2 regions of the Alteromonas sp. 4NH20-0104 genome follow, and region 2 is predicted to be linked to the other one. Evidence: predicted binding sites of a transcription regulator. Region 2 holds the regulator's gene; the other holds the start of a gene.

Region 1 (4,167 bases), on a different contig from region 2:
CAAGAGAAGTCAGGCGGTAGCCCTTTTTGGGGATTACCTCGATTTGCCAGGGCGGGGGTTCGGGCAGTGATTTAAGCTCTTTTCTGAGCCGACAAACCAGATGGTTGATCATATCTTCGCTAACCACCTGATGACCCCAGATAAACTTGCGCATGGCACTGCGAGTGACAATATCGCCTTCATTATCCATTAGCATGTTAAACAGATCGCCACACTGCGGTGACAGCATTCGCTGTTCGCCTGATGAATCAATAATGGTTCGAGTGGGTTTATCGTACGTCATGGGCGCAAAATCTTCACAAAGCTTACCCGTTATCTGCTACTAAAGTTTAGCAGAGCAAATGAAAAACAAATGAACGCTATGACATGCAAATGACAATTGCTCGGTAAGCTAATGAAAATTGGTAAATTAAAATTATCATGTAGTCTTCATTATTTTGTCAGAGACGACCAGACCGGTACGCGCTTACACTTTAAAGGTCTGAGCAGCCGTTTCGCCAGCCAAACAAAAATCAGTCAAATAAAATCAGGTAAAGGAAAAATGATGAACATAAGCAAAGTTTTACCTTTTAGCCTGACGGTGTTATCGCTATCAGCAGTATGTGGCACCGCCATGGCAGAAGGCTATCCCAAAGCGCTTGAAAAAGACCTCATTTCTGTGTGCAGAAATGCCGCCGAGGATGACCGTTCCGGCCTGCGACAAGCGGTCAGAGAACTAACCCCTTCAAGCCGAATAAATACTTCAACTTACAGAGTGCTGGCTAACGGCCTGGTTTGTAATGGTATGCAATTAGCGGCATTCGCGCGTTATTATGGTGCTGAAGACACCTATGACGTGATTAAACGGTATACCTACCCCCATGCTGTCATCGAAATTAAAGATGTAACGGCTAAGCGGAGCGTTCCGGTGGAAATTACGGTGAGTATGACTACAGGTAAGTAAAATCGAACGGCTTACGAAGGGATGGCAACATCTCTTCGTAACGCGTTATACGGTTAACAAACTCGGATTTACCTGAAACCCGTGTTTTGCCAGCCATTCGCCGCCTTCTTTTTCGCAATGAAAATGGCGAATATTCATACTGTAATCATTTTCGTGCATCATCCGGTTGAGCTGATAACTCTTTAACGGATCGGCTTTAAAAATGCGCGCTGAATGGGTTAGCCCATTCACAATAGACCAGTTCAGTAAATCGGTGATGGCCTGCTCGTTGTCCGGGCTGGAAAACTGCCAGTCATCAAAGAAAACTATTTGCGCCCAGTTACCACAAAGCAGGGGGGTAATCTGTTGTTTGAAGTCGCGAACAAAGCGCCGCGTTGTACTTTCACTCCAACTGCCTCTGATGTGCACAATCGCTACCCGTTTTTCACACTGGATTGAGTAATTTTCAGATGCCATGGATACCACTTTTTTATTGCTATTTAAGAATAATACGTCTTTTAGCGAAAATTAAAAGTTGTCTGGCGCAAGTTTGCGTTGAAAAAGAAAAAACCGGAGCAGGCAGACTCCGGTAAAAGGTTGGGTATCGTCTGAGTTGCCGACTAGCTGGTCGCTTCGGCTTCTTTAATAAAGGTGAACAGGGCATCTTTTAGCTGTACGCGATCTGCTTTTTTATCATTGAGGATGTCATCGGAGGTGGGCTCAGCACCTTCTTCCATTTTATGGATCAGGCTATCGAGTTCATTGTATTGTTCAAACAGTCTGGCGAAATGGCGGTCATTCATTTTTAAATGACGAATAGTGTGCTGATGATCAGGGAATTCATGGACGAGATCATGTTTTTCAATATTCATAGTAGCTCTTATCTGGTTGTTAACAGTGGCCTTTCCACTAATTATAGTCTACTGCGACAAGTCGAAATTTACCTTGATTCAGGTCATGGTTTAGGTGTGATAAACCGGTGGTGAGGGCGGGAGATACCCGCCCGAACCATTAGTGACTTTGCTGATTATTACGTTTGGTTTTGTGTGACCGCTTTTTATTGCCCGGGTTGGGACTGGCGGCATTTTTAAAACCGGTATGTTTGGTCATCGCCCGCTCACCACGACGGGGTTTGGCGGCTTTCTGACGTTTTTCGCTGGCAGACTCCGGCGGTACCAAATGTTGTGGACCACGGCCAATCAGATCCTCGCGGCCCATTTTCACCAGTGCCTTGCGGATTTGCGCAAAGTTTTTCGGATCATGGTAACGCAGCATGGCTTTATGTAAGCGACGGTGGATTTCGCCTTTGGCAGAAGGCACATTCTCGCTGTCTTTTTTTACTTTACGCAGCGAGTTAACCTCGGTGTGATAAAGGGTGGTGGCCGTTGCCATAGGCGACGGATAGAAGTTTTGTACCTGGTCCAGTTTAAAGCGGTTTTCTTTCAGCCAGATAGCCAGTGCGAGCATGTCCTCATCGGTGGTACCCGGATGCGAGGCAATAAAATACGGGATCAGATATTGTTCTTTACCGGCTTCCTTCGAATACTTGTCAAACAGTTCCTTAAAGCGGTAATAAGTGCCCATACCCGGCTTCATCATTTTGCTTAACGGGCCATCTTCGGTGTGTTCTGGGGCAATTTTCAGGTATCCGCCAACGTGATGTTTGGCCAATTCTTTCACATAATTGGGATCTTCAATGGCCAGGTCGTAACGTACGCCGGAAGCAATCAGGATCTTCTTGATGCCAGGTAAATCGCGGGCCCGACGATACAGGTCGATCGTGGGTTTGTGGTCGGTGTCCATGTGTGCACAAATGGAAGGGTATACACAGGAGGGGCGACGACAAGTCGCTTCTGCCTTGGCGCTCTTGCAACGCAGACGGTACATGTTAGCCGTTGGCCCGCCCAGGTCTGAGATCACGCCGGTAAAGCCCGGCACCGTATCCCGAATTTGCTCAATTTCCCGAATAATCGAATCTTCCGAACGGCTCTGAATAATGCGGCCTTCATGCTCAGTGATGGAGCAGAATGTACAGCCGCCAAAACAGCCGCGCATGATGTTAACCGAAAAGCGGATCATGTCGTAGGCGGGGATCTTGGCTTCACCATAGGCCGGGTGTGGCACCCGCTGATAGGGCAAATCAAATACCGCATCCATCTCTTCGGTTTCAAGCGGCATGGCTGGCGGATTGATCCAGATATGGCGATCGCCATGACGTTGCAGTAACGCACGCGCGCAGCCCGGATTGGTTTCCTGATGCAAGATGCGGTTGGCGTGGGCATACAGGGTTTTGTTGTCCCGAACTACTTCAAATGCAGGCAGTTTTACGTATACCTGCTCCCACGGCTTACGCCTTTCAGCTGGCTGAACCACGATGGGCTGGGCTTGCGTTTCGGCAGCAGGCTGGCTGCCTTTATTTTCGTTCTCGCCCTCGCAATCCGGCTCCATAATATAGGGGCTGGGGATTGGGTCGATTTTGCCCGGTCTGTCCAGAGAGGTTGAGTCAACGCCCTGCCATTCAGGCAAGGGTTGTTTAACAATGATGGCCGTCCCGCGAACATCAGTAATGTCGCTGATGGCTTCACCAGCCGCCAGTCGGTGAGTGACTTCCACTAAAGGGCGCTCGGCATTGCCAAACATCAGTAAATCAGCTTTAGCATCAAACAGCACTGAACGACGTACTTTCTCAGACCAGTAATCATAGTGAGCAATACGTCGCAAGCTCGCTTCAATGCCACCAATAATAATGGGCACGTCTTTAAAGGCTTCACGACAGCGCTGGGAATACACGGTTACCGCACGGTCGGGACGTTTACCCCCTTCGTTGTTGGGCGTGTAAGCATCGTCGTGACGCAGCTTTTTATCCGCGGTGTAGCGATTGATCATGGAATCCATGTTACCGGCCGTCACACCAAAATAGAGGTTAGGCTTGCCCAGCTGCATGAAGTCGTTTTTATTTTGCCAGTCCGGCTGGGCAATAATGCCAACCCGGTAGCCATGGGCCTCCAGTAAGCGGCCTATGATGGCCATGCCGAAACTGGGATGATCCACATAGGCGTCACCTGTCACCAGTATAATATCGCAGCTATCCCAGCCCAGTTCGTCCATCTCGGCCCGGGACATGGGTAAAAATGGCGCACTACCGTAGCAATGGGCCCAGTATTTGGGATAAGAAAACAGGCCGCGATCGGCTTTTATGGTTGCTTGCATGGGATTCTTCAGAGGCTGGTGAAAACGGCCGGATT
Region 2 (4,167 bases):
TACGGCGCAAGCGCTTCTGTAGTTTATTAAAGCTGTATTTTTGCTTGGTTTGCGTTGCCGGTGCGGCGTTGTTGATGTTTAAACTCATGATAAAGAAAGACCCATATTGCGATGGGCGCCATTATACGTGAAGCCAGAGGAGGCTGCATCCCTGATTAATGTCAGAGTTCAGCGTGGCAGCCGGTAAAACTGCCACGCCCAATTTGCTTTAGCTCACCGGGCTTTCAAAGCCTTCGGGCTTAACCGCCAGTACATCACAATTGAGTTCATCGATAACATGCTCGGCAGTATTTCCGATCAGCGCGGCAGAAATGCCAACGCGACCAACGGTGCCAATGATCACCAGCTCGGCGTCGAGTTCGCTGGCCACCTGTGGGATCACTTTTTCAGGCAGGCCTTCCTTAACATGGCAGTTGTCCAATGGAATGCAGTATTTGCTGCTGTGCTTCTCCATCTCTTCCAGATGATGGTTTTTCACCGAGGCATTGTAAGACTCCGGATCGAACTCCGGCACTTCAATGGCAATATTAAGTGGTGTGCCCGGATAACAATTGGCCAGGTGCACATGGCCGCTGAGCAGCTTTGCGTAATCCTGTGCAATAGTGGTGAGCCGATCGTTTAACTGGGCATGCTCACGGTATTCCGTCCCTACATTAACGGCTGCCACAATCTTGCCATCCTGAGGCCAGTCATGCTCTTTAACCAGCAAAACCGGAGTAGGGCACTTGCGCACCAGATGCCAATCGGTGGGAGTAAAAATAACCGAGCGCAAATCATCATGAGAGCGGGTGGCTTTCACCACAATATCGGCCTGACTGGCCAGGGCATATTTGATGATCGCCTCGTAAGGGCGGTTGTTCCATTCAACCGTTGCTTCGATGGGCTGGCCATAGACAGCCAGTTGCTCTTTGAGCCAGGCGGTTCTCTCATTGACTACTGCCTGACGCATCGCCTCGCGTTCCTCACCAGAAAGCATCGTGGTCATCTCGTAGGAGAAATCGTAGATAGTCATCAGGGCGGTAATTTTCGCGCCGGTTTTTTCAGCCAGTTCAATGGCTCTGGAGATGGCGGGTTGGTTTTCCCTTTCAGGTTCAACAACGGCCAGAATGTTGGTGTAATCAATCATAACGACTCTCCGTGCGAAGTACTCATTATGAGTGTACGACGTGAGTCGCTGTTTCTCCAGTTTCTGACTTGTTCGGGATCAAGTTATAGATAAATACCGGAGAAAAACAGCCTGAGAAGCGATTAACTGACAGTGGTGGAAGGTATATCCATACTATGCAGTTTATTGTCCATCGCTTCGAAATCGATGATAGTGATGAGTTTGCCATCAACCTTAATAATGCCTTCCTTCTGGAAACGGGTTAACAGCCGGGAAATCGTTTCAACGGTTAATCCCAGGTAATTACCAATCTCATTACGGGTCATACTGAGGTTAAACTGACGAGGTGAAAATCCGCGGTCTTCAAACCGTTTAGACAGATGCGCCAGGAAATAGATCAGTCGCTCTTCTGCAGTGCGTTTGTTCAGCAACATCATCAGGTCGTGATCCTGCTTAATTTCAGCACTCATAAAACTCATGATCTGATGACGCAGTTTAGGGAACTGTACCGCCATTTTATCCAGCGTTTCATAAGGTAATTCGCAAACCATGGCTGTTTCCAGCGCTTGCGTATAGCTTTGGTGAGCGTTTTCGCGCAGGGCATCGAAACCGATAATGTCACCGGGAAAATGAAAACCAATAATTTGTTCTTCGCCGTCCTTGCTACTGACGAACGATTTAAATGAGCCAGCGCGTACTGCATAAAGCGAATTAAATTTATCACCGGCTTTCACCAGTTTATCGTGCTTATGCAGCGGCTTTTTGCGCTCGATAATATCATCCAGCGAATCGAGTTCGGTTTTATTTAACGAAACCGGCAGGCACAAATGGCTGAAACTACAGCTCTGACAATGAATAGAAAATTCTGAGCCTTTTGACATAGATTACGTCTCCGTGTGGGCGTCGCTCAATTATTACCGTTTAGGGTGCGGTAAATCAAGAAAATCGCATATATAATAAGGCAAATTGCGACTAATGACTTAGTCTTTGGGTGTTGTAGGAGCTTTAATAGCCAGCCAGCGCCAATGCTTACCGCTATCAGTGCGGGAAAAGTGCCAAGCCCAAAGGCTGCCATAGTGGCGGCTCCGTATAAACCATCACCGCTGACTAATGCCCAGGTTAATGTTGAATACACCAGTCCGCAGGGGAGCCATCCCCAGATAAATCCATAAGGAAAAGCTGACACCGGGGACTTAAACGGAATAAACCGTTTGGAATACGGACGAATGCGTTGCCACAAGCCGCTGCCGAGCTTTTCCAGACGAGCCAGGCCTCGCCACCACTGGGCTAAATATAACCCCATGGCAATCAGCATAAGGGCGCTTAGCAACTGAAATATCATCAGACCATGGCTTACCGAAGCACGGGCAACCTGACCGAGTACACCGGTTATCGCCCCGGCAATGGCATAACTGGTAATCCGGCCGAGGTTATAACTCAATATATAGGCTAATGGCGGCTTTCCGCCGGGGACTGCCGCACGTAACGCCCCGGCAATGCCCCCGCACATACCAACGCAATGCAGTGAACCGGCCAGTCCCACGACAAAAGCAGAAATAAAACCATAGTCACTCATTGTCGTTATGGGGCTTGTCCTGGGGATTGGCGGTTTTTTTACGCTCTTCTTCGGGTAAGTCGTCGTCGAACAAAATGCTGTAGCCCTGACGCTCAAGATCCTGAAACTGATCGGATTTTACGGCCCAGAAAAAGATACCTAAGGCCACCGCGACCAGAATAATAGCCAACGGGATCAGCACATATATAATACTCACGTTACCGCCTTACTTTAATAATCGGATCGAGTTTGAAACCACTATGATACTACTTAATGACATCCCGATCACGGCCATCCACGGTAACAATAGCCCGGATACCGCAAAAGGCAGGATCAGCAGGTTATAGCCGAGAGCCCAGAGAATGTTCTGACGTATTTTGCGACGGGTTTTCTGGGCAATCGACAGTAATGCCGGCACCGTTGCCAGCGACTCACTCAGTAACACTACGTCAGCGGCGTTTCTGGCGATATCGGTAGCGTTACCCACAGCTACCGACACATCAGCACTGGCCAGTACCGGCGCATCGTTGATACCGTCACCCAACATCATCACTTTGTGGCCTAGTGCCTGTAACGCTTGCACGGCCTGATATTTTTGTTCTGGCGTCAGGCCGCCGGTGGCGACGGCGAGCGGCAGTTTAGCTGCCAGGCTTTCAACGTTTTGCTGGGTATCACCACTTAACAGTACGAGTTGATAGGCATTTAAACCGGCCAGGGTTTCACCCGTATCGGTTTTAAGGCTGTCAGTCACTTCATAGGCTGCCAGACACCGACCATCAGATACCAGATAAACATTAGCGGCAATTGGCACCGAGGCGGGGTCGGTCTGGGTAAAGCTTGCTGAGCCCAGCAGGTAATGTTGTTCGTTGATAGTACCGCGAATCCCGCCACCGGCGGTTACCTCAAAATCACTTACCTTTAACTGCTCGTTACTGATAAACGCTTTGCTGATAGGGTGTTCCGAGCGGGATTCCAGACTCGCAGTTATCCGGTACAGTTGCTCTGCTTGCTCCGGGCTAACAAACCAGCGGTCGGCGATGCCGAATTTGCCTTCGGTAAGTGTACCGGTTTTGTCCAGGGCAATAGTATCTATACCGGTGAGCTGTTCGAGGGCATCGGCGCGTTTGAGCAGGATACCTTGTTTATTGAGCCTGGCCATTGCACAGGTCAGTGCCGACGGCGTGGCAAGCCCCAGCGCACAAGGGCAGGTAGCAACCAGCACCGCAATGGCAATCCAGAATGCTTCGTCGTTACCCTGCACAGACCAATAAGCAAAGGTAAGGGCACTGATCGCCAGCACTGCAAATACAAAATAGCGCGAAAAGGAATCGGCCATTTGCGCCGCCTTAGGTTTATTAGCCATCGCGGTAGATTGCAAGCGTATAATCTGGTTTACCAGCGCGTATTTCAGTTGCTGATGCACTTCGACGGTGAGGGTGTTTTGTTGATTGACCGTACCACCAAAAACTGCGGAGCCGCTGGCTTTCAACACCGGCTCAAATTCACC

The links. Region 2 encodes FNR, which switches genes on or off when oxygen is low (the NO sensors DNR and NnrR bind a similar motif). Its sites were predicted from a motif close to TTGATCTAGATCAA; they were not measured.
Region 1: a site for FNR is predicted at 1,868-1,881, ahead of AC27IB_RS14740 (HP1242/YdcH family protein). Genes of this name have one in related genera too.

What each region holds. Positions count from the first base shown of each region.
Region 1 is NZ_BAAJLP010000020.1:28,451-32,617, reverse strand. It holds gene AC27IB_RS14755 (winged helix-turn-helix domain-containing protein) at 1-283, opposite strand, end outside; gene AC27IB_RS14750 (DUF3718 domain-containing protein) at 395-943, shown strand; gene AC27IB_RS14745 (hypothetical protein) at 989-1,399, opposite strand; gene AC27IB_RS14740 (HP1242/YdcH family protein) at 1,543-1,794, opposite strand; gene AC27IB_RS14735 (YgiQ family radical SAM protein) at 1,934-4,132, opposite strand.
Region 2 is NZ_BAAJLP010000036.1:23,227-27,393, forward strand. It holds gene ttcA (tRNA 2-thiocytidine(32) synthetase TtcA) at 1-88, opposite strand, end outside; gene uspE (universal stress protein UspE) at 209-1,126, opposite strand; gene fnr (fumarate/nitrate reduction transcriptional regulator Fnr) at 1,249-1,986, opposite strand; gene AC27IB_RS20430 (sulfite exporter TauE/SafE family protein) at 2,013-2,681, opposite strand; gene ccoS (cbb3-type cytochrome oxidase assembly protein CcoS) at 2,674-2,877, opposite strand; gene AC27IB_RS20440 (heavy metal translocating P-type ATPase) at 2,887-4,167, opposite strand, start outside.